4 regions of the Pantoea phytobeneficialis genome follow, and region 1 is predicted to be linked to each of the others. Evidence: predicted binding sites of a transcription regulator. Region 1 holds the regulator's gene; each other region holds the start of a gene.
The links. The regulator PhoB, encoded in region 1, activates phosphate uptake and scavenging genes when phosphate is short. The targets are predictions, from matches to a motif close to CTGTCATAAAACTGNCNNAT.
Positions count from the first base shown of each region.

Region 1 (6,011 bases):
TCTTCCAGCTCACCGGTTTTGGTGGTAATCAGGCCCAGTACCACCTGCTGATGGCCCGGCTTGATAAAGCGCAGTGGCTCGAAACCACCAGAGCGCTCGTTGTCATATTCGAGGAAGAAGGCATCGATATTTACCCCGCCAAACAACACCTCAGCCACCGGCTCGTAGCCGCCTTCGGAGATCCAGGTGGAACGGAAATTACCACGACACACATGCAGGCCGACGGTCAGATCTGCCGGTTTACCTTCCAGCGCAGTATTCAGCACCTGAGCGTAGATACGCGCCAGTTCTTGCGGATCTTCACCACGTTCGCGGATCTGCTGCTGCTGATCGGTGGAACACAGATAGGCCCAGACGGTATCGTCCAGTTGCAGATAACGGCAGCCAGCCGCGTAAAACGCCTGAATGGCATCTTTGTAGGTTTGAGCCAGATCGGCGAAGTACTCTTTCAGATCCGGGTAAACGTTGGCGTCGATCACTTTGCGACCACCACGGAAATGCAGCACGCTCGGGCTGGGAATAGTCATCTTCGGCACTGCGTCACCGGCAATGCTTTGCAGGAAGCGGAAGTGCTCCAGCATCGGGTGGTTCGGGTTAAACGCCACTTTGCCGGTCACTTTCACGCCACGCGCTTTCGTCTGCACGCCATTAAATTGAATGCCCTGCTCCGCTTCGTAACGCTCGACGCCAATCAGATCATCAAAGAAGTCGAAGTGCCACCAGGCACGGCGAAATTCACCATCGGTAACCACTTTAAGACCGTTGGCACGCTGCTGCTCCACCACATGACGGATAGCGTCATCTTCGACCTGACGCAGCGCGGCGGCATCAATTTCACCCTTAGCAAACTGCTCGCGTGCCTGTTTGATAGCGGCGGGACGCAGAAAACTGCCGACGGTATCGGCGCGGAACGGGGCGGTTACTCGTTGCATGATCACTCCTGGCTAAAGCCGTAAACGCATGGTTGCGTCAGGTAATAATTTCACCTGGTTATCTTTGGCCATCTGGATGGCTATATGGCCAAGGAGAGTGACATGTTGAACGGATTTGGGCAAACGAAGAAAATTCAGGTGACATGAAGAAAATTCATGTTGCGATGTTCGTTCTTCAATTTTCCTCAATGGAGGCACGCGCCTGCGCCATCTGACTCTCAGACAACGGCAGATATCCCGCCTCACTAACCCGACGCTGCCCCTGGGGTGACAGCACCTGATGCAGAAATGCCGAAACCAACGGCGGCAACGGTTTCCCGGGCGCTTTATTGACGTAGATATATAGCGGGCGCGACCACGGATAGCGGCCGCTACGGATAGAATCGGCATCCGGCATCACGCTTTCACCGCTATTGGTGACCACCGGCAGCGTCTTCACCCCACTGAGATGAAAGCCAAAGCTGGCGTAACCAATGCTGTTGGGCGTCGCTGCCACCGCCTGCACCACCGCCGCCGATCCGGGAAACTCCGCCACATCAGCACGGAAGTCGCCCTTGCACAGCACCTGCTGCTTGAAGAAGCCCCAGGTGCCGGACGCGGAGTTACGTCCGTAGCGTTGGATACTACGCGTGGCCCAATGTGGATCGGTCAGACCGACATCCCCCCAGCGCTGCGGCACCTGCTGCGCACCGCACAGACGCGTTACTGAAAACAGCGCATCAAGCTGCTGTGGCGCAATTTGCTTCAGCGGATTGTCCTGATTGACCACCACCACCAGCGCATCCATTGCCACCGGCACCGCCAGCGGAGGATAGCCATAGCGCGCGATAAACAGTTGGCGCTCATCGACCTGCATCGGGCGGCTCATCGCGCCAAGCTGGGCAGCACCCGCCGCCAGCGCAGTGGGTGCCGTTGATGAACCCGCCGCCTGTACCTGCACATTCACCCCCGGTGACTGACGGCTGAAATCCTCGCCCCACAACGTCATCAGATAACCGAGGGTATCAGAACCGACACTGCTCAGATTGCCCGCCAGCATGGTTTGTTGCCCCTGCGCCAGCACAGAGAACGACAGCAAAATGAACAGCAGCAACGATTTCATGCAGGGATTCCACGTAGCGGCGCGATTTATCGCGCAGTCTTTTGAGCGATTTATCGCGCAGTTTTTTGGTGTTCCAATTGAACGGCGCGCGATAAATCGTGCCGCTACGGGGAAATCAGAACGCTTATTGCGCCACATTCTCCCGTATCTGGCTGGCGACGATCAACCGTGACGGCAGGATAAAGCTGAAACACGTTTCCTGATGCGGCACGCTGGTGATTTCCAGCCGGGCGTTGTGGTGACCGAGGGCATGCTTAACAATCGCCAGCCCAAGGCCGCTGCCACCGGTAGCGCGCGAACGCGCTTTATCCACCCGGTAGAAACGTTCGGTCAAACGTGGCAGATGTTCCGGGCTGATCCCTGGCCCGTTATCGCACACCTTAAACTCGGCACCTTGTTTATTACGTAGCCAGCTGATATCAATGCGCGTCCCTTCCGGCGTATGGTTGACCGCGTTATACACCAGGTTGGAGATGGCGCTGCGCAACTGTTCATCATTACCCAGCACTTTGAGATGCGGATCGGTGTGAAAATGGATCTCATGACGCCCCTGGCTCAAAGTTTCCGCTTCGCGCTGGAGCAGCAACAGCATGGTCGGCACATCTACCGTCTCTTTCATATCGAGGGCGGGAGCAGCTTCAATGCGCGACAGCGTCAGCAGTTGCTTCACCAGGCTATCCATACGTCGTGTTTGCTCCGTCATGGTTTGCAACGCTTTGCTGCGTGAACGTTCGTTCATCACCGAATCGTTCATCATCTCCAGATAGCCTTGCAACACCGTCAGCGGGGTACGCAACTCATGGCTGACGTTGGCGAAGAAGTTACGTCGCGCGCCCTCCAGTTGATGCATTTGCGTCACATCACGCGCCACCATCAGCCACTGCCCTTCGCTGTAGGGCATCACGCGAAACTCCATATGACGTTGATTATTCAGCACCAACGTCAGCGGCTTATTAAAGTCACGCTGGCGGATATAGCGGGAGAATTCAGGATAGCGCAGCAAGTTGAGGATGTTCTGACCATTGTCTTCCGGCCAACGCAGGCCGAGATGCTGTTGCGCCAGGCCGTTACACCAGAAAATGATACCCTCTTCGGTGGTTAGCACCACCGCATCCGGCAGCGATTCCGCACCGCTGCGAAAGCGTTTGATCAGGTTGCCCAGCTCGCGACGACGACGACGGTTACGCAACTGCATTTGATACAGCCCGTAAAACAGCGGTTCCCAGCTGGCGCGTCCACCGGGCGGCGTCATGGATCGATCAACCCATAACCAATGGGAGAGTCGCATCAGGTTCCAGAAATGCCACAACAGCAAACCCAAGACCGCGATCAGCAGCAGCCAGGGGAGATAGCCAAATACCAGACCTAAAATCAGTGCCGGCAGACAGACCAGCACCAGTTCGGTCAATAATCTCTTCCAGGAGAGTCGTTCCAGCACGGTAAAGACTCCGTTTAGTAGCGAGCAGAGAAACGATACCCTGTTCCGCGTACGGTTTGTACCATGCGATCGTGGCCGGAGACCTCCAGCGCTTTACGTAAACGACGGATATGCACATCGACAGTACGATCTTCGACATACACATTGGTACCCCAGACATGGTTCAGCAGTTGTTCGCGGCTGTAAACGCGTTCCGGGTGCGTCATAAAGAAGTGCAGCAATTTGTACTCAGTCGGTCCCATCTCCAGCGGCGTGGCTTCGGACATCACGCGATGTGATGACGGGTCGAGGCTCAGTCCCTGCATCTCAATCACCTCTTCCACCGCCATCGGCGAAATACGCCGCATCACCGCTTTGATACGCGCCATCAACTCTTTCGGGGAGAACGGTTTGGTGATGTAATCGTCAGCGCCCACTTCCAGACCGCGTACACGATCTTCTTCTTCGCCACGCGCCGTCAGCATCATCACCGGAATATCGCGCGTCATGGCTTCACGTTTCAGGTGCTTGATAAACTGGATACCGCTACCGCCGGGTAACATCCAGTCCAGCAAAATCAAATCCGGCCAGGGTTCGATGAGCTTCCCTACTGCGCTGTCATAATCTTCCGCCTCAATCGGCTGGTAATCGTTCTGTTCCAGCACGAAACATAACATTTCACGGATGGGAGCTTCGTCTTCCACAACCAAAATGCGCTTAGCCATTATTACTCCTGCTGATATGACGGCTGTCACTGGGATTTGCGGCGTCATTATGCGTCAGTTTTATGACACTTTTATGAAAAACCCAACCCTGGAAATTTAGTGGAAAAACAGAAATGTGACAGCCGTGAGGCGTTTTTTTTGCTTTCGTGGTGAAGTCGTTATAATTCCCCATCGCTTTTTCTGGCAGGGAGCATCCATGCGCATCATCCATACGGCAGACTGGCATCTGGGCCAGTTCTTTTACAGCAAAAGTCGCGCTGCTGAACATCAGGCATTTCTCGACTGGCTGCGCCAGCAGATTGACCAGCATCAGGTGGATGCGCTGATTATCGCCGGTGACCTGTTTGATACCGGCTCACCGCCAAGCTATGCGCGTGAAATGTTTAACCGCTTCGTGGTGGCGTTGCAGGCCAGCCGCTGCCAGTTGATCGTTCTGGCAGGGAACCACGATTCGGTGGCAACGCTCAATGAATCACGCGAACTGCTTGCCTGCCTCAACACGCAGGTGATCACCAGCGCTACGCCGCAGGGCGAGCAGCAGGTGCTGACCCTGAAGCAGCGCGACGGTACGCCAGGCGCGCTGCTGTGCGCCATCCCTTATCTGCGCCCGCGCGATATTTTGCGCAGCCAGGCCGGACAGTCCGGGCGGGAAAAACAGCTGTCGCTGCTGGAAGCCATCGAACAACATTATCAGCACTGCTTTGCCGCCGCAGAGGCGCAGCGCGCAGCACTCGGGGGCAAACTGCCGATTATCGCCACCGGCCATCTCACCACCGTCGGCGTAACCAAAAGCGACTCGGTGCGTGATATCTACATCGGCACCCTCGATGCCTTTCCGGCGCAGGCATTCCCTGCGGCGGATTACATCGCACTCGGCCATATTCACCGAGCACAACGCATTGCTGACAGCGATCATATTCGCTACAGCGGTTCGCCCATTCCACTCAGCTTTGATGAGTTGGGCCGCGACAAGAGCGTGTTTCTGCTGGATTTCAGCACCGGCCTTGATGCCGTGACGCCGCTGACCATCCCGCTGTTCCAGCCAATGCAGATGCTGAAAGGATCGCTGGCGGATATCGAACGGCAACTGGCGCTGTTCAAAGAAAAAGAGGGCGAACTGGCGGTGTGGCTGGATATTGAAATCACCACTCAGGAGCACCTGAGCGACCTGCAACGCCGCGTGGAACAACTGACGGAAAACTTACCGGTGGAGGTGCTACTGGTACGCCGCAGTCGCGAACAGCGCAGCCGCAGCCTGGCGCGACTGGATAACGAAACCCTGAGCGAATTGCAGGTTGAAGAGGTGTTTGCGCGTCGTCTGGCGCTGGAAGAGGATCTGGATGCCGACCAGGCAGCACACCTTACGCAACTGTTTCGCACCACCCTAGCCGCGCTGGAGAACCCCTCTGCATGAAAATCCTGACGCTGCGTTTTAAAAACCTCAACGCCCTGCGCGGAGAATGGTTTATCGATTTTCGCCGTGAGCCATTTGCCAGTAACGGTTTGTTTGCCATTACCGGGGCCACCGGCGCCGGTAAAACCACCCTGCTCGACGCCATCTGTCTGGCGCTGTATCACCAGACGCCACGCCTCGGCGTGCTGTCGCAAACCCAGAACGAACTGATCACCCGGGATACCGCCGAATGCCTCGCCGAGGTGGAGTTTGAGATCAAGGGTGAAGCCTGGCGTGCCTTCTGGAGCCAGAACCGCGCCCGTGGTCAGGCCGACGGCAAATTGCAGGCTCCGCGCGTTGAGCTGGCGCGCTGTGCCGACAACCAAATTGTTGCCGACAAAGTGGGCGACAAATTAAAACTGATCGAAACCCTATCCGGTCT
Region 1 covers NZ_CP024636.1:1,030,824-1,036,834, reverse strand. Annotated here, with positions in the region: gene CTZ24_RS04650 (cobalamin-independent methionine synthase II family protein) at 1-932, opposite strand, end outside; gene CTZ24_RS04645 (PstS family phosphate ABC transporter substrate-binding protein) at 1,108-2,034, opposite strand; gene phoR (phosphate regulon sensor histidine kinase PhoR) at 2,159-3,472, opposite strand; gene phoB (phosphate response regulator transcription factor PhoB) at 3,487-4,176, opposite strand; gene sbcD (exonuclease subunit SbcD) at 4,373-5,590, shown strand; gene CTZ24_RS04625 (AAA family ATPase) at 5,587-6,011, shown strand, end outside.

Region 2 (6,011 bases), 1.6 Mb from region 1:
TGCGCAGGTCATCAATCGCTTCTCCGGTTTCGCCGGTGACCTTGTCCAGTTTCGGCTGAGTCACACCCAGTCCCAGCAGGAAATGGTTGACCCATCCCGCCAGCGCATCGGCACGGTCAAATACCGTGATGTCATCGTCGTCAGGCAACATCAGTTGAAACAGGAAACCCTCTTCATCCAGAGTGTTGGTCAGGCTTTCATGGAGCGCCTGCAACGGCTGCGACAGGCTTTGTGAAAAGGCCATGCCTTCGTTGGTGAGGTCGTGCACCAGCGTCTTCCAACTGTTATCCTGGTTACCGCCGCACAGGATGCCGCAAATCAGGCCGTGCATTTCGGCGGGTGTCATTCCCACGCCCTGCTGGGAAAGCGCCGCTGCCAGCGCGTTGTAAGTGGGCGTTGCGTTCTGTAAAGACATAAGCTTTGGTCGTCGTTGGCAGAATAAGTTCGTGTTATGCTACCACCAGGTGCCTCAGGGTTTCCAGAAAAGGGGTTGTAACTTCTCACCCAGGTCTATATAGTTGCGCTCCTCCCAAGCCATTGACTGCTAAGGGAGATGCGGGCGAAGTAATCAGTCAGGAAGGTGGCATGTCTGCACAACCGGTAGATATTCAGATTTTTGGTCGTTCGTTGAGAGTGAATTGTCCGCCTGAACAGCAAGATGCGCTGAATGCGGCAGCTGAGGACCTCAATCAACGGTTGCAAGATTTAAAAGTTCGCACTAGAGTCACAAATACAGAGCAACTGGTGTTCATCGCCGCGTTAAACATCTGCCACGAATTGGCACAAGAGAAAGGTAAGACGCGCGACTACGCAGCCAATATGGAACAACGTATTCGTATGCTGCAACAGACCATTGAACAAGCATTAGTTGAGCAAGGTCGCATAACTGATCGCCAGGGCACAAAGTTTGAATAACACTTCATGGTTATCGTGATACAGTAACGGTGAAGTAAATTTTCTCTGAGATGTTTGCATGCGGGCCAGTCCCCTGAGCCGATATTTCATTACCACAGAATGTGGCGCTCCGTAACTTGTGAGCATGCTCGGTCCGTCCGAGAAGCCTGATAGTTGCGACGACACATTCACCTTGAACCAAGGGTTCAAGGGTTACAGCCTGCGGCGGCATCTCGGAGATCTCCTCTTAGTTCCACTTCTGTTATCCCCCGGTACGCATGATATAGTGGCTGGCAACAGCCGACTTTGCCGGGGATATCATGTCTGAACCCTCATTTCGTGACCGACAAGACATTCGTCAACATGTGCGTCATCTGCGCCGCAACCTCACGGCTGAACAGCAGGAACAAGCCGCCGATTTGCTGGCAGAGCATGCGATAAATTTTGCGCCCATCAGCAATGCCGAACGTATTGCGTTGTTCTTGTCCGTTGATGGGGAGTTGAATACTCGCCCACTCATCGCCAAGCTCTGGCAACAGAAAAAACAGGTTTTCCTGCCGGTGCTGCACCCTTTCGCCCCCGGAAATTTACTGTTCCTGCGCTACACACCCGACACGCCACTCAGCCCGAATAAATTAAGCATCCCGGAACCGCCGCTGGATATCACCCAAATGGTCACCCTTGATCAGCTGGACGTGGTGATGGTGCCATTAGTCGCGTTCGACCAAAGCGGGCAGCGATTGGGTATGGGAGGCGGTTTTTACGATCGCACGCTACAAAACTGGCAGCAGCATGGTTTTCTACCGGTGGGGATTGCGCATGACTGTCAGCATGTTGAAACGCTGCCAGTAGCGACCTGGGATGTGCCGTTGCCGGTGGTGATTACACCGTCGAAATTGTGGCAGTGGTAACCGGGTTATTGCGCGATAAATCGCGCCGCTACGATAGCTGTAGCAGCGCGATGTTAAATCAGTACAGCAAGCGCGCGCGAATGGTGCCCGGAATCGCCTTCATCAGTTGCAGCGCTTTATCCGCCACATCCTGCTGTGCATCGATATCGATCACCACGTAGCCCATCAGCGGCGAGGTTTGCAGATACTGGGCGGCAATGTTGATGCCCTGCTCGGCAAAAATCTGGTTGATGGCGGTCAGTACACCCGGACGGTTTTCGTGGATGTGCAACAGGCGACTGGCGCTGGCGGCATGCATCGGCAACGACACTTCCGGGAAGTTAACGGCAGACAGGGTTGAACCGTTGTCAGAATACTTCGCCAACTTGCCAGAGACTTCCAGACCGATGTTTTCCTGCGCTTCCTGCGTCGAACCACCGATATGTGGCGTCAGAATCACATTATCAAATTCACACAGCGGTGAATTGAACGGATCGCTGTTGGTCGCCGGCTCCACCGGGAACACGTCAATCGCCGCACCCGCCAGATGTTTGTTGGACAAGGCATCGCACAGCGCCGGAATATCAATCACCGTACCGCGTGCGGCGTTAATCAGCAGCGCACCTGGCTTCATCAGCGCCAGTTCAGCGGCACTGATCATATTCTGCGTTGATGGGGTTTCCGGTACGTGCAGGCTGACCACATCACTCATGTTGAGCAGGTCAGACAGGTGACGCACCTGTGTGGCGTTGCCCAGCGGCAGTTTGTTCTCGATATCGTAGAAAAACACATGCATGCCAAGGCTTTCCGCCAGCACACCGAGCTGCATACCGATGTGGCCATAGCCGATGATACCCAGCTTCTTGCCACGAGCTTCATAGGAACCCGCTGCAATTTTATTCCAGATACCGCGGTGCGCTTTGGCGTTCGCTTCCGGGATGCCACGCAGCATCAGCAGCATTTCACCAATCACCAGTTCGGCAACCGAACGGGTGTTGGAGAACGGGGCGTTAAACACCGGCACGCCACGTTTTGCTGCTGCATTCAGGTCAACCTGGTTGGTGCCGATACAGAAGCAGCCAACCGCAACCAGTTTTTCAGCCGCAGCGAAAATCTCTTCGGTCAGTTGGGTACGGGAACGGATACCAATGAAGTGTGCGTCACGAACGGAGGACTTCAGAGTCTCCGCATCCAGTGCACCTTTGTGGAATTCGATGTTGGTGTAACCTGCTGCGCGCAGGTTATCCAGCGCACTCTGATGGACACCTTCCACCAGCAGGAACTTAATCTTGTCTTTTTCCAGTGATAACTCTGCCATTTCCCGACCCTATTCAGAATTCAACGAGGGCTGCCATAAGCCAGCCTTCTGTCAAAATATCAAAAAATTCGTTTGCAGCAAGACAATCGATTGCCTCGACCTCAGCACGCGTCAGCGCTACGGCAGCACAATGCCGTACAAAATCGGGATATGCGTACAGAGCGAAGAATGAACCTGCTGTTGATGACTGTTTTGTGACATAAGTCACCGAATTTCAGCATACGAAGAAAAGATGTTTTGCGTATGGAAATAAGCGGCGCTGCAACAGCGCCGGACAGATCATTTGGTAATGGTTTTTACGCCATCAGCAGTGCCGATCAGCGCAACATCAGCGCCGCGAGCTGCAAAAAGCCCTACCGTCACCACACCAGGCAGCGCATTGATGGCTTTTTCCAGCGCGATCGGATCGAGGATGCGTAGATTATGCACGTCGAGAATAATGTTGCCGTTATCGGTCACCACGTTCTGACGATATTCTGGCAGGCCGCCCAATTTCACCAGTTCACGCGCCACATAGGAACGCGCCATCGGGATCACTTCAACCGGCAGCGGAAAGTGGCCCAGTACATCCACTTCTTTCGAGGCATCGGCAATACAGATAAATTTCTCAGCCACAGCGGAGACAATTTTCTCACGCGTCAGCGCCGCGCCGCCGCCTTTAATCATCTGCATCTGCGGATTGATCTCATCAGCACCGTCGACATATACCGAGAGCGAATCCACTTCATTGAGATCAAACACATGAATGCCGAGGGATTTCAGTTTCTGCGTTGAGGCTTCCGAGCTGGAAACTGCGCCCTCAATTTGATGCTTAATCGAACCTAACGCATCAATAAAATGAGCAGCGGTCGAACCGGTGCCAACGCCAACAATGGTGCCCGGCTGCACATATTGCAGTGCTGCCCAACCTACCGCTTTTTTCAGTTCATCCTGGGTCATGGTATGTTTAAAACCTGTGCGACAACGAGGTGCGCGTAGTATAAAACAAGGCGGCGTAAAAAAGCGCGGCTGTTAAAGGCTTTGTAACTCAGTGCACAAAAACCATCTTTTGATTTTTTGTGGCATAGTACCCTCCATCCTGAACGAGAGAGAACAACAATGAAACGCCCGGATTATCGAACGCTTCAGGCGCTGGATGCTGTGATTCGTGAACGCGGCTTTGAGCGCGCCGCGCAAAAACTTTGTATTACGCAGTCTGCGGTGTCGCAGCGTATTAAACAGCTGGAAAATTTATTCGGTCAGCCGCTGCTGGTGCGTACCGTACCGCCGCGCCCGACGGAACAGGGGCAGAAGCTGCTGGCGTTGTTGCATCAGGTGGAGCTGCTGGAAGAGGAGTGGCTGGGTGATGAAAACGGTGGCACCACGCCGCTGTTGTTGTCACTGGCGGTCAACGCCGACAGTCTGGCAACCTGGCTGCTGCCCGCATTGAAAGATGTGCTGGCCGATTCCCCGGTGCGCCTCAACATTCAGGTCGAAGACGAAACCCGTACTCAGGAGCGCTTGCGTCGTGGTGAAGTAGTGGGTGCGGTGAGTATTCAGCCACAACCCTTACCGAGCTGTCTGGTTGATCAACTGGGTGCGTTAGATTATCTGTTTGTAGCTTCACCCGAGTTTGCCAATCGCTACTTCCCGAATGGCGTGACACGTTCGGCGCTGCTGAAAGCCCCGGCCATTGCCTTTGATCATCTCGATGATATGCATCAGGCGTTTCTGCAACAGAATTTCGATCTGTCGCCGGGTAGCGTACCCTGCCATATCGTTAACTCGTCGGAAGCCTTCGTCCAGCTGGCTCGTCAGGGGTCGACCTGCTGTATGATCCCGCATTTGCAGATTGAACGTGAACTGGCGAATGGTGAGTTGGTGGATTTGACGCCCGGCTTGTACCAGCGCCGGATGCTGTACTGGCATCGCTTTGCCCCGGAAAGCCGTCTGATGCGCCGCGTCACCGATGCATTAATTGCCCACGGCCACCGCGTATTGCGTCAGGATGATTTAGCGGCCTGACAGCAGCACGAATTCGTAGCGGCGCGAGTTATCACGCACAGGATTGAGCGATAAATCGCGCCGCTACGGAAACATTACGGTGTATTCGGTTTGATATCGAATACCACATCCACCTGATCGTCAAAGTGAATGGTCTGCTGCTCGTAGGTTTGCTGCGCTGAGGTATCCGCCTCTGATGCCGCCGCTTTGAACATGCGTGCCATCGGCATCGGCTGATAGTTGGCTACGTGATAGCGGATGCTATACACCGGACCGAGTTTCGCATTGAAACCTTCCGCCAGTGCTGATGCCTGCTGAGTTGCATTGGCGATAGCCGCTTTACGCGCCTGATCCTTATAGGTCTGCGGATTTGCCACGCCGAGATCGACAGCACGAATCTCGTTCAACCCGGTTTTCAACGCCCCATCCAGCAGTTCATTCAGCTTCTCCAGCTGACGCAGCGTCACCTGTACCTGGCGTACTGCGCGGTAGCCTTTCAGTACCGACTTCCCCTCTTTGGTGTAATCGTACTCCGGCTGGGTGCTGAGGTTAGCAGCATCGATATCTTTCTTCTCGATGCCATTTTTTTGCAGAAAATCAAAATATTGTGCAACACGGCTATCGGCCTGCTTTTTCGCATCCGCCGCGTCTTTCGATGAAACATTCACCACAATCGAGAGCGTAGCAATATCCGGACGTGCCTCGACACTTGCCTGCCCTGAAGTCACCACATGCGGCCCATTCGGCAGCTCGTCGGCCTGAACCATCGCAGGCAATGCGCCCGCGCTCATTACGGCGGCCAGCGCCAGTGCTTTGAGTTTCACGAAAGTCCTCCTTGAAGATTCAATTCTGAGGTCGCCACTATGGCGAAGCCTGCTACACATTACCATGCGTGATGGTCTGAGTTTTGATTCAACGAAAAGTTC
Region 2 covers NZ_CP024636.1:2,678,249-2,684,259, reverse strand. Annotated here, with positions in the region: gene CTZ24_RS12455 (YecA/YgfB family protein) at 1-415, opposite strand, end outside; gene zapA (cell division protein ZapA) at 586-915, shown strand; RNA gene ssrS (6S RNA) at 955-1,138, shown strand; gene CTZ24_RS12440 (5-formyltetrahydrofolate cyclo-ligase) at 1,215-1,805, shown strand; gene serA (phosphoglycerate dehydrogenase) at 1,864-3,102, opposite strand; gene rpiA (ribose-5-phosphate isomerase RpiA) at 3,382-4,041, opposite strand; gene CTZ24_RS12425 (LysR family transcriptional regulator ArgP) at 4,201-5,106, shown strand; gene CTZ24_RS12420 (oxidative stress defense protein) at 5,181-5,909, opposite strand.
Region 2: a site for PhoB is predicted at 3,284-3,303, ahead of serA (phosphoglycerate dehydrogenase). Genes of this name have one in related genera too.

Region 3 (6,011 bases), 710 kb from region 1:
TCTCTACGGTGATGTTGCTGGTGCTTGCCACCTTCTTTATGGGTATGCGCCTTGATCTTGATGGCACCAAACTGGTGGTATCCAACGCCGGAACGGTGCGCTGGAACTGGATTTTTGTCGGTTGCGGCGTGGTATTCCTGTTCCAGTTGCTGCGTCCGTTATTCCACGGCAAATTCAAACGCAGCGGCAATGGCCTGGTGCTGCCGGGCTTTGATGGTTCAACGCCGAAGCAGAAGCTGGTGATGGTGTTGATGATCGTGGCTGCGGTGATCTGGCCGTTCCTGGTTTCGCGCGGTAGCGTGGATATCGCCACCCTGACGCTGATCTACGTGATGTTGGGCCTCGGGCTTAACGTGGTGGTGGGCTTGTCGGGCCTGCTGGTGCTGGGCTACGGCGGCTTCTATGCCATCGGTGCCTATACCTTCGCCTTGCTGAACCACTACTACGGTTTTGGCTTCTGGCAGAGCCTGCCGCTGGCGGGTCTGGTGGCCGGGGCGTTCGGCTTACTGCTCGGTTTCCCGGTGCTGCGTCTGCGTGGTGACTATCTGGCGATTGTCACCCTCGGCTTTGGCGAAATCGTCCGTATCCTGCTGCTGAACAACACCTCGATTACCGGCGGTCCAAACGGTATCGCGCAGATCCCGAAACCGACCCTCTTCGGCCTGGAGTTTGGTCGCAAGGTCAGCGAGGGCGGCTGGGGCACCTTCCACGAGGTGTTCGGCATGAAATACGATCCCAATGACCGCGTGATTTTCCTCTACCTGGTGGCGCTGCTGCTGGTAGTGCTGACGCTGATTATCATCAACCGCCTGCTGCGTATGCCGCTGGGCCGTGCCTGGGAAGCGCTGCGCGAAGATGAAATCGCCTGCCGTTCTCTTGGTCTTAGCCCGACGCGTATCAAGCTGACGGCGTTTACCATCAGCGCGGCCTTTGCCGGTTTTGCCGGTACGCTGTTTGCTGCGCGCCAGGGCTTTGTCAGCCCGGAATCCTTCACCTTTGTCGAGTCGGCGTTTGTGTTGGCGATTGTGGTGCTGGGGGGCATGGGCTCGCAGTTTGCGGTCATCCTCGCCGCTGTGTTGCTGGTGGTATCGCGTGAGCTGATGCGTGACCTCAACGAATACAGCATGCTGGTACTGGGTGGCTTAATGGTGCTGATGATGATTTGGCGACCGCAGGGGTTGCTGCCGATGAAGCGTCCGCAGCTGAAACTGAAACAGGGTAAAGCAGGAGAGCAGGCATGAGTCAGCCTTTATTAGCCGTAGAAGGCCTGATGATGCGTTTTGGTGGCCTGCTGGCAGTCAACAACGTGGCGCTGGAACTGCGGGAGCAGGAAATCGTTTCGTTGATTGGTCCAAACGGCGCGGGTAAAACCACGGTGTTCAACTGCCTGACCGGTTTCTACAAACCCACGGGCGGCAGCATCAAACTGCGCGATCAAAATCTGGCCGGCTTACCGGGGCAGAAAATTGCACGGATGGGCATTGTGCGTACCTTCCAGCATGTGCGCCTGTTTCGTGAGATGACGGTGATTGAAAACTTGCTGGTGGCGCAACATCAGCATCTGAAAAGCGGCGTATTTTCCGGGTTATTCAAAACCCCGGCGTTCCGCAAAGGCGAAAGCGAAGCGCTGGACCGCGCTGCCACCTGGCTGGAACGTATCGGCCTGCTGGAGCTGGCGAACCGTCAGGCGGGTAACCTTGCTTATGGTCAGCAACGTCGTCTGGAGATCGCACGCTGCATGGTCACGCGCCCGGAAATCCTGATGCTGGATGAACCGGCGGCCGGTCTGAACCCGAAAGAAACGCACGAACTGGACGAACTGATTGCCGAACTGCGCGGTACGCATAAGGTGTCGGTGTTGTTGATCGAACATGATATGAAGCTGGTGATGGGCATTTCTGACCGTATTTACGTGGTCAATCAGGGAACGCCACTGGCCAACGGCACGCCGGAAGAGATTCGTAATAACCCGGATGTGATCCGTGCCTATTTAGGAGAGGCGTAATATGGCCAACCCAATGTTAACCATTGAAAACGTCAGCGCCCATTACGGTAAAATTCAGGCGCTGCATAACGTCAGCCTGTATATCAATCAGGGCGAAATTGTCACCCTGATTGGTGCCAACGGTGCAGGCAAAACTACGCTGCTCGGTACGCTGTGTGGCGAGCCGCGTGCAACCGCAGGCACCATTACGTTTGATGGCAAAACCATTACCGATTGGCAAACCGCACGCATCATGCGTGAGGCGATCGCCATTGTCCCGGAAGGGCGTCGGGTGTTTTCGCGCATGACGGTGGAAGAGAATCTGGCGATGGGGGGCTTCTTTGCCAGCCGTAGCCAGTATCAGGAGCGTATTGAGCGCGTCTATGATCTGTTCCCGCGTCTGGCGGAGCGTAAGGTGCAACGTGCCGGTACCATGTCCGGTGGCGAGCAGCAGATGCTGGCGATTGGTCGTGCGCTGATGAGCCAGCCGCGTCTGCTGTTGCTGGACGAGCCATCGCTCGGCCTGGCGCCGATTATCATTCAGCAGATTTTCGACACCATCGAGCAGCTGCGTAAAGAAGGGATGACCATCTTCCTTGTCGAGCAGAACGCCAACCAGGCACTGAAACTGGCCGACCGTGGCTACGTGCTGGAGAACGGGCATGTGGTGCTGGAGGATAGTGGCGAAGCGCTGTTGTCCAACGAGGCGGTAAGAAGCGCCTATTTAGGTGCCTGAGTGCCCTAACCCTCTCCCGCGAGCGGGAGAGGGAATTGATCGAGCCAAACTTATATATTGCACGTCTCCTTCTCCCGCTTGCGGGAGAAGGCCGGGATGAGGGCAACAAGCTGCACTCAGCCTTGTCACATTCCCGTCATTAACCTGTTATTTTTCCGTCATTTTCCCGTGTCATGTTACTTCGCGAACAAAAAATGCGTGATTTCGCGCGTACCTACATGCACAGGAAAACATTATGTCCGCTTTTACGCTTCGTCCCCGCCTGATGAGTGCCCTGCTCGGTCTGATGCTCAGTGGTCATGCACTGGCTGCCACCGAAATTCCTTTCTGGCACTCAATGGAAGGCGAGTTAGGCAAAGAAGTTGATTCTCTGGCACAACGTTTTAACCAGGCCCACCCAGACTACAAAATCGTCCCGGTCTACAAAGGCAACTATGAACAAAGCCTGGCGGCGGGGATTGCCGCTGTGCGTACCGGTAAAGCACCGGCCATTTTGCAGGTGTATGAAGTGGGTACTGCCACCATGATGGCGTCCAAAGCCATTGTGCCGGTGCATCAGGTGTTCCAGGATGCCGGAATCGCATTTGATGAAAAACAGTTCGTCCCGACTGTCGCGGGTTACTACAGCGATTCCAGCGGCCATTTAATCTCTCAGCCGTTCAACAGCTCCACCCCGGTGCTGTACTACAACAAAGACGCCTTCAAAAAAGCCGGTCTGAACCCGGATCAGCCACCAAAAACCTGGCAGGAACTGGCAAAAGACGCCGATGCGCTGCGTAAAGCGGGCCTGACCTGCGGTTACGCCAGCGGCTGGCAAGGCTGGATTCAGATTGAAAACTTCAGCGCCTGGCACGGCTTGCCGGTGGCGACCAAAAACAACGGTTTTGACGGCACAGACGCTGAGCTGGAGTTCAACAAGCCGGTGCAGGTTCGTCACATCCAGATGCTGGAAAACATGAACAAGAAGGGTGATTTCACCTACTTTGGCCGCAAAGATGAATCCACCGCGAAGTTCTACAACGGCGATTGCGGCATCACCACCGCGTCTTCCGGTTCACTGGCGGATATCAAACACTACGCCAAATTCAACTTTGGTGTCGGCATGATGCCGTATGACGCAACCGTGCCGAATGCACCGCAGAATGCCATCATCGGTGGTGCCAGCCTGTGGGTGATGAAGGGCAAAGATGCCAACACTTACAAAGGTGTGGCGGAGTTTATGCAGTTCCTGGCGCAACCGGAAATCGCCGCCGAGTGGCACCAGAAAACCGGTTATCTGCCGATCACCACGGCGGCGTACGAGCTGACCAAACAGCAGGGCTTCTACGACAAGAACCCGGGTGCCGATATCGCGACGCGCCAGATGCTGAACAAAGATCCGCTGCCGTTCACCAAAGGGATGCGTCTGGGCAATATGCCGCAGATTCGCACCATCGTGGACGAGGAGCTGGAAAGCGTGTGGACCGGCAAACAATCGCCGCAGGCAGCGCTGGATAACTCAGTTAAACGCGGAAACGAACTGCTGCGCCGTTTTGAGCAGCAGGTGAAGTAACCCGCCGTAACGGGGCAGGCCGCGTGTCTGCCCCGATCTTTTTGCCTGAACGAGTCCGTTATGTCCTCATCATCACGCCCGGTTTTCCGCTCCCGTTTGTTGCCCTATCTGCTGGTACTGCCACAGCTGGTGATCACCGCCATCTTCTTTCTCTGGCCAGCCGGTGAAGCGCTGTGGTACTCACTGCAAAGCCTTGATCCCTTTGGTATCTCCAGCACTTTTGTTGGGCTGGATAACTTCAGACGGCTGTTCAGTGATGAGTACTACCTGGCCTCTTTCTGGACCACCATTGAATTCAGCGCGCTGGTCACGGGGTGCGGCATGCTGTTTTCTCTGCTGCTGGCGGCGCTGGTGGATTATGTGGTGCGGCTGAAAAAACTCTACCAAACCTTGCTACTGCTGCCGTATGCGGTGGCCCCGGTGGTCGCGGCAGTGCTGTGGATGTTCCTGTTTAACCCCGGACTCGGCCTGTTCAGCCATCTCCTTAACCAGATCGGTTACAACTGGAACTACGCGCAAAACAGCGGCCAGGCGATGTTCCTGATCGTGCTGGCATCGATCTGGCAGCAGATGAGCTACAACTTCCTGTTTTTCTTTGCGGCGCTGCAATCGATCCCCAAATCGCTGGTGGAAGCAGCGGCGATTGACGGTGCCGGGCCGGTGCGGCGCTTCTTTAACCTGTCGCTGCCGTTGATCACCCCGGTGAGTTTCTTCCTGCTGGTGGTCAACCTGGTCTATGCCTTCTTCGACACCTTCCCGGTGATCGATGCCGCCACTGGCGGTGGGCCGGTACAGGCGACCACCACGCTTATCTACAAAATTTATCGCGAAGGGTTTACCGGGCTTGATCTCTCCTCGTCGGCAGCGCAATCGGTGGTGCTGATGTTGCTGGTGATTGGCCTCACTATCCTGCAATTCCGCTTTGTCGAGCGTAAGGTGCAATACCAATGATTGAGAACCGACGCGGGCTGGATATCTTCAGCCACACGCTGCTGGTGCTGGGTGTGCTGACGATCCTGTTTCCGCTGTATGTCGCCTTTGTCGCGGCAACGCTGGACAACAACGCGGTTTATCAGGTGCCAATGACGCTGATCCCAGGTCACCACCTGTGGGACAACATCGCGCGCATCTGGACTCAGGGCGTTAACGGCAGTGGCCCGGCGTTTGGCCTGATGCTGTTCAACAGCCTGGTGATGGCGCTGAGTATCACCGTGGGCAAAATCGCCGTCTCGATGCTGTCGGCATTTGCGCTGGTGTGGTTTCGCTTTCCGCTGCGCTCGCTGTTTTTCTGGCTGATTTTCATCACCCTGATGCTGCCGGTGGAAGTGCGTATCTTCCCGACGGTGGAGGTGATTGCGACGCTGCATATGCTCGACAGCTACAGCGGTCTGACGTTGCCGCTGATGGCCTCGGCCACCGCCACCTTCCTGTTTCGCCAGTTCTTTATGTCGCTACCGGATGAGTTGATTGAAGCGGCACGCATCGACGGTGCCAGTCCACTGCGCTTCTTCTGGGACATCGTGTTGCCGCTGTCGAAAACCAATCTGGCCGCGCTGTTTGTCATTACCTTCATCTACGGCTGGAACCAGTATCTGTGGCCGCTGCTGATCATCAATGATGCCAGCCTTGGCACAGCCGTGGCCGGGGTGAGAAGTATGATCAATACCAGCGGCGGTCCGACGCAGTGGAATGAAGTGATGGCGGCAATGTTATTAACCCTGATCCCACCGGTGGTGGTG
Region 3 covers NZ_CP024636.1:320,967-326,977, forward strand. Annotated here, with positions in the region: gene CTZ24_RS01415 (high-affinity branched-chain amino acid ABC transporter permease LivM) at 1-1,241, shown strand, start outside; gene livG (high-affinity branched-chain amino acid ABC transporter ATP-binding protein LivG) at 1,238-2,005, shown strand; gene livF (high-affinity branched-chain amino acid ABC transporter ATP-binding protein LivF) at 2,007-2,720, shown strand; gene ugpB (sn-glycerol-3-phosphate ABC transporter substrate-binding protein UgpB) at 2,956-4,272, shown strand; gene ugpA (sn-glycerol-3-phosphate ABC transporter permease UgpA) at 4,333-5,223, shown strand; gene ugpE (sn-glycerol-3-phosphate ABC transporter permease UgpE) at 5,220-6,011, shown strand, end outside.
Region 3: a site for PhoB is predicted at 2,854-2,873, ahead of ugpB (sn-glycerol-3-phosphate ABC transporter substrate-binding protein UgpB). Genes of this name have one in related genera too.

Region 4 (6,011 bases), 370 kb from region 1:
CTTCTTCGTTTTCAGTGAACAACTTGCGCCCACTGGGTGACAGTGCCAGCCGGTGGGCGTTATGTGACGGCAGGGGAATGGTTTTCTCCAGCCGATCGGTAAGCGGATCAATCACCGCCACGGTGGCGCTGTTTTCGCAGCAGAGATACACTTTACCGTCGCGCCCCAGTTGCCCGCTGTGTGGCGCCTGCAAGGGCGTAACATCGATAAAACCACTGATCACCCGCTGACGCAGATTAATCACCGCGATTTTGTGGCCCGGATGGGGATTATCGCCGTGGATGCCATCACCATAAATCGGGACATAGGCTTTCTCCCACTGCGACAGCATCAACAACTCATGTGGCCGGGGTGGAAAGGCATTCAGTTCCTGTTGCACTGCAAAAGTGTCCGGGTTGAGAAACAACACGCGATTGCCCTGTTTATCGACTGCCAGTAATCCGCGGTTATCAGGCTGCATAGCGTCTCCTTTTTTAACAACGTCCTTTAAGCGTAGCTAACGCGGATCAGCGTTGGGTAGGCCAGTGAAAAATCCAGTACGGTTAACCCATCATTTGACTCACGTTTTTTAATCCTGCCCGCATCAAACCACAGCGAAATTCTATTTTATTAGGAATAGTCTTATCCATACTTAATTAAACAAACACCGATTACCAAAATTATTTAATGATAATTTTAACTTGAGTGGCTCATTCATTTTCCGGTTTATCTGAAAGATAAAGAAAATGATGGTCTCGCGCGCAGGAATGTTTTATTAAGCAAGGGTAGTCTTTTACACACAGCCGTGAGGAAACAAGAGCGCGCCCACGCGCCAGCATCAGGGAATCCCCAACCGCGATAATCACAATAATCAGGTGCACCATGACAAAAAAACGCCTCCAAACTGCCCGTATGCTGTGGCACAACTGGCAGAAAATTGCTTTTACCGGCCAGATGTTACTGCAAAAAAAGCAGCAAAATAGCCTTGTCGCTCCGGAATACGATCCGAGCGAAGAGGATAACGTGGTGTTGATTTCTGCCGAAAAAGAGTTGGCAGATATCCCTAAAATAGTCTGGATGTATTGGGACGATGAATATTTACCGAAATCAATGGCGTTAAATATTCAAAAAATCCGCCAGGATAATCCCGATCATCAGGTGCATTTGTTAAATCGTCAGACGGTAAAAGAAGTCTTGCCCGATTTTATCTTCACTTCACCAGAATTAACGCTGAAACAAAAAAGTGATGCCATTCGGTTGGAATTATTATTACGCTACGGCGGCATCGCCATTGATTGCAGCACTCTGCTGTTTGAAGATCTCGCCTGGGTACATCGTGTGCATCAGGAACGTCCTATGGATGTGATTGGTTTTTATTGCGAAGTCTCAACCATGAATTACCTGTCGCCGGTGATGGAAAACTGGTTTCTCGCCGCCAGCCCCAATAATCCTTTTATCCGCGAATGGCAGAAGCAGTACGCGCCGATTAAACATCTTGGGGCGCAACGTTTCTTCAGTGAATTGAATAAGCGCGATGATTTTACCCTGCTGGCGCAAAAAATTGCCGAGCCAGAGCAGCAACTTTGCTCCCTGGCGCAACAGGCGGCGATGCGTGAATATCGCCGGGCGAATATCTATCTGCGCAAGGGCGAAGCGAATGCCTACTTTTATCAACGCCTGAGCGGCTGGAATAGCGCGGCGTTTGCTAAATCGGTGTTATTTCAGCAGCGCCCGCACACCCCGCCACCGGTGATTAAATTAAGCGGTAATGAACGTCAGCATCTCGACTTCAACCTGCGCCTTGGCAACTACAATCGCACCAGCCTGCTGGGACAAATGATGCAACCCCATGCACCGGTTGCGCTGGTGTCGCCCTCAGCCATCAACAAAGCGCGCGCGTAGCCAGTGAATAAAGGTGGTGACCGCCCGTGGCACCTGGGCCGCATAAGGGCGCACCACCCATAAACGATCGGCGAAGGCGTCCACCGACTGCCATTGCGGTAAAACCCGTTGTAACGTACCCGCCGCCAGCGCCGCGCTGGCGCTGAAATCTGGCAGCATAGCAATGCCCAGCCCCTGCAACGCCGCATCGCGAATCGATTCGCTATTGTTGGTGGCAAAATTCCCCTGGATTCTGACCAGCACCGTTTCGCTGGCGTCGTTCAGTTGACGGAAACGCCACTGTGGTGACTCCAGCCCGCGCGGATAGTACAGGCAATTATGCTGCTGCAATGCCTGTGGGGTTTGTGGTGTACCCTGCTCCGCCAGGTAAGCGGGGGACGCCACCAATAAGGTCTGGGTTTCACACAGCGGCAATGCGACATGCGTTTCCGGCAACTGCTGGCTGTGACGAATCGCCAAATCAAAACCCTCACTGCCGAGCGAGACTAAGCGGTCGGTCACATCCAGTTGGATACGCACCTGCGGATATTCACGCAAAAAATCGCCGATAATCGGCACCAATTGCTGCCGGGCAAAGGCTACGGGGGCGCTGACACGAACCATGCCGCGTACCGGGCCCGCCTCATCACGCACGCTGAAAAAACTCTGCTCAATACGCGCAAAGGGATCTCGCAGCTCATCCACCAGCTTTTCTCCGGCAGATGTCAGGCGTACGCTGCGGGTGGTGCGTTGCACCAGCGCGACGCCCGCCATCTCTTCCAGCTCTTTAATCTTTTGACTCATCGCCGCCTTACTGACGTCCAGCCGTTCAGCCGCACGGGTAAAGCTCCCCAACTCAGCCAGTACGGTCAGCCAGTGCAGGTGCACCCAAAGTGCATCGGTTTTAATCTCTTTCATGATGATTGTTCAAAATAATAAATAATCATTTCAGGCAGCGCGCTTTTTCTTTGCAACGGTACACGGCAGCATAGCACCACATCCTACTCTTTCCATGTGAGCAAAAACGAGGGTTTATTTATGCCGTTACTGCAATTTGACGTGATTCAGGGCCGTTCTGAATCAGAATTACGTACTCTGCTGGATGCGGCTCATCGCGCCGTTCTGACTGCTTTTAAAGTCCCACCCCGCGATCGTTATCAGATTGTTCACGAAAACAAAAGATACCAGATGGTTTTTCAGGATACCGGCCTCGGTTTTGAGCGCAGTGACAATCTGGTGATGGTACGGGTCTACACCAGCCCGAGAAGTGAAGAACAGAAAACGCTCTTCATGGCAGAGTTAGCACGCGAGTTACAGGAAAACTGTGGCGTGCAGGGCAATGACCTGATGATCAGTTTTATTACCAATAATAAAGGTGACTGGAGCTTTGCCGATGGCGAAGCGCAGTACCTGACCGGCAAACTCTGATCCTCTTCTCTTCCCCCTTATCTGGCAGCGATCTTTGATTGCTGCCAGTGCAAACCATAGCCTGCCTAAACCCGCTTTAAACAAAGTCAAATCAGCCGCACAAATCTGACTGGTCGTGTTGCAGACATGTGACAGCCAATATAGATTGACGCAAAAACCCCCAAAGAGGGTGGTTACGCACGGATTGCGTATTCAATCAGCCTGAGGATCCGACCTTGTCCGAAGTATTATCGGTTGTACTTTTTTTAGCTGCGATTGCAGTCTATTCCCACAAAGCCGGACGTAATAAGTTCTGGTTTGGTGTGATTTTGCTTCTTCTTACCCTGTTCATCGTGCTCAACATCACGCTGTTTGCCAGCAACTATTTTACTGGCGACGGGATTAATGACGCGGTGCTCTATACCCTGACTAACAGCCTGACCGGTGCGGGCGTCAGCAAATACGTGGTGCCGGCGATCGGTATCATCATTGCCTTATTTCTCCTGTTCTGTCTGCTCACATGGCTGCTACGTCGTCGCAAACAGAAACACCATCTTGGCTGGAGTCTGTTGGCTATTGCCTGTGCTGCGGGCTCAGTGCAAACCACTCCGGCATTTCGTCAGGTGAAGGATTTAATTGCTTCCCATAATCGACTGGCGGATTCCGATTTCGAGACTTACTACAAGACGCCAAAATCGGTGATTAGCGAGCCAAAGCTCAACCTGGTCTATATCTATGGCGAAAGTCTGGAGCGAACCTACTTTAACGAAAAAACGTTCCCCGGCCTGGCACCCGAGCTGAGTCGTGAAAAAGATCAAAGCCTGGATTTCAGCAACACCGAACAACTGCCCGGCACGGATTACACCATCGCCGGTATGGTCGGCTCACAATGTGGGATTCCGCTGTTTGCTCCGTTCCAGGACAATGCGTCGGCCGCACTGTCCAGCTTCTTCCCACAAAATATCTGTCTCGGCGATATCCTGAAGAATTCCGGCTACGAGAACTGGTTTATTCAGGGTGCCGACCTGCGCTTTGCCGGTAAAGATACCTTCCTGAAATCGCATGGTTTTGACCCGGCACATATGTACGGTGCGCAGGAACTGAAAGATCGCGTGGCTGACCCTGACTATCGCAACAACTGGGGTTATTACGATGATACCGTGATGGATGAAGTGTTTAAGAAGTATGAGGAACTGTCGCGGCAGCAGAAACGCTTTGCGCTCTTTACCCTCACCGTCGATACCCACCACCCGGACGGTTTTATTTCCCGTACCTGCCAACATAAAAGCTACAGCTATGATGGCAAACCAAATCAGTCATTCAGTGCGGTGGCCTGCTCTCAGGAACATGTGGCGCGACTGATTGAACGTATTAAAGCCTCGCCGTGGTTTAAAAACACCATCATTGTGGTGACGTCCGATCACCTGGCGATGAATAACACCGCGCATCAATATCTGATCCAGCAACCACGCCATGACCTGTTTATGGTGATCCGTGGCGATCAGCCTGAAGCGAAGGTGCTGGATGGCAAGCGCAGCACGCTGGATAACGGTGCCACCGTGTTGGATATTCTCGGTGGCGATAAAGCCATTGGCCTTGGCCGCAGCGGCCTCAGTTCCCCTTCGCTTTCCGCGCAGTTTGATAACATGACGCAGAAGGTGTTGTCATGGAAACCGGATATCATCCAGCTGTGGAATTTCCCCAGCAAGCTCGATGCCTTCACCATCGACCAGCAGAAGAACACTTTCAGCTTCTCAGGTACCACCTTCAAGCTGCCGATTCTGTTCCGCGTGGGCGATAAACGCGTGGAACCGCTGCCAGAAGGTGAGTATTCCGCGCCGCTGCGTTATCAGCTGGCAGACTTTACCGCTGCGGAGAAGTTCGTCTGGGTGGATCGCTGCTTTAAGATGGCGCGCCTGTGGCAGCCTGATCTGGCACTTTCCAGCGACCTCTGTCTCGCAATGGGGCAGATGGGCGGTCAGCCAACGGTTACGCGTATTGATAAACCGGTGTGGAAGGGAAAAGCGATCTTCCCGCTAACCACCCTCAGCGATGCGCAATATCAGCACAATGAGCAGCAGATCCGTATTGAAGACAACGCCATTCGCTATAGCGCTGACAGCTTTATGCTCAACGTGCCCGGTGCACCGCAAAGCGTGAAAAGCTTCACCGGCATTTCGCGCCCGGAGCTGTGGGGACGTTGGTCCAACGCCAATCTGGCACCGGAAGTGAACATCGAATATGTCGATCCGCTGCCGGGAAGTTTTGATGTGGTGATCACCGCCCGTGCATTTGGCCCCAATGCGCATCGGCCAATTCCGGTTCGCGTTGGCGATCAGCAGCAGGAATTAACCTTGGGTGACGATGTATCGACCACCACGCTGCATTTCACCAATCCCGGCGGCAGCCATAATTTAATTATTGCCCCGCCGGAACCCCAGCTCTCCAATGTGGGAAATATCATCGGCCAGGACCCCCGTAAATTAGGTATTGGCATGGTGGATATTAAAATTATTCCACAACCGCAGGGTTAACGGGAATTATGTCATTCCTGTTGCAGGGATGACATAATGTTTCAACTACATGCATAATGTATATTTCGGATCATCGCGGTGCGTCCTGCACCGCGAATCCATAGGTTCAGATAGTTCCCGAATATATTGAATCCCCTATTTCCATGTCAGGCATTTACCTGAACCGCCCATTCTCCAGGTGATGCCAGAATATTTATTTCATCGCTAAAC
Region 4 covers NZ_CP024636.1:663,290-669,300, reverse strand. Annotated here, with positions in the region: gene CTZ24_RS02975 (beta-propeller fold lactonase family protein) at 1-460, opposite strand, end outside; gene CTZ24_RS02970 (glycosyltransferase family 32 protein) at 862-1,881, shown strand; gene CTZ24_RS02965 (LysR family transcriptional regulator) at 1,855-2,778, opposite strand; gene CTZ24_RS02960 (tautomerase family protein) at 2,899-3,288, shown strand; gene opgB (phosphatidylglycerol--membrane-oligosaccharide glycerophosphotransferase) at 3,504-5,801, shown strand.
Region 4: a site for PhoB is predicted at 3,404-3,423, ahead of opgB (phosphatidylglycerol--membrane-oligosaccharide glycerophosphotransferase). Genes of this name have one in related genera too.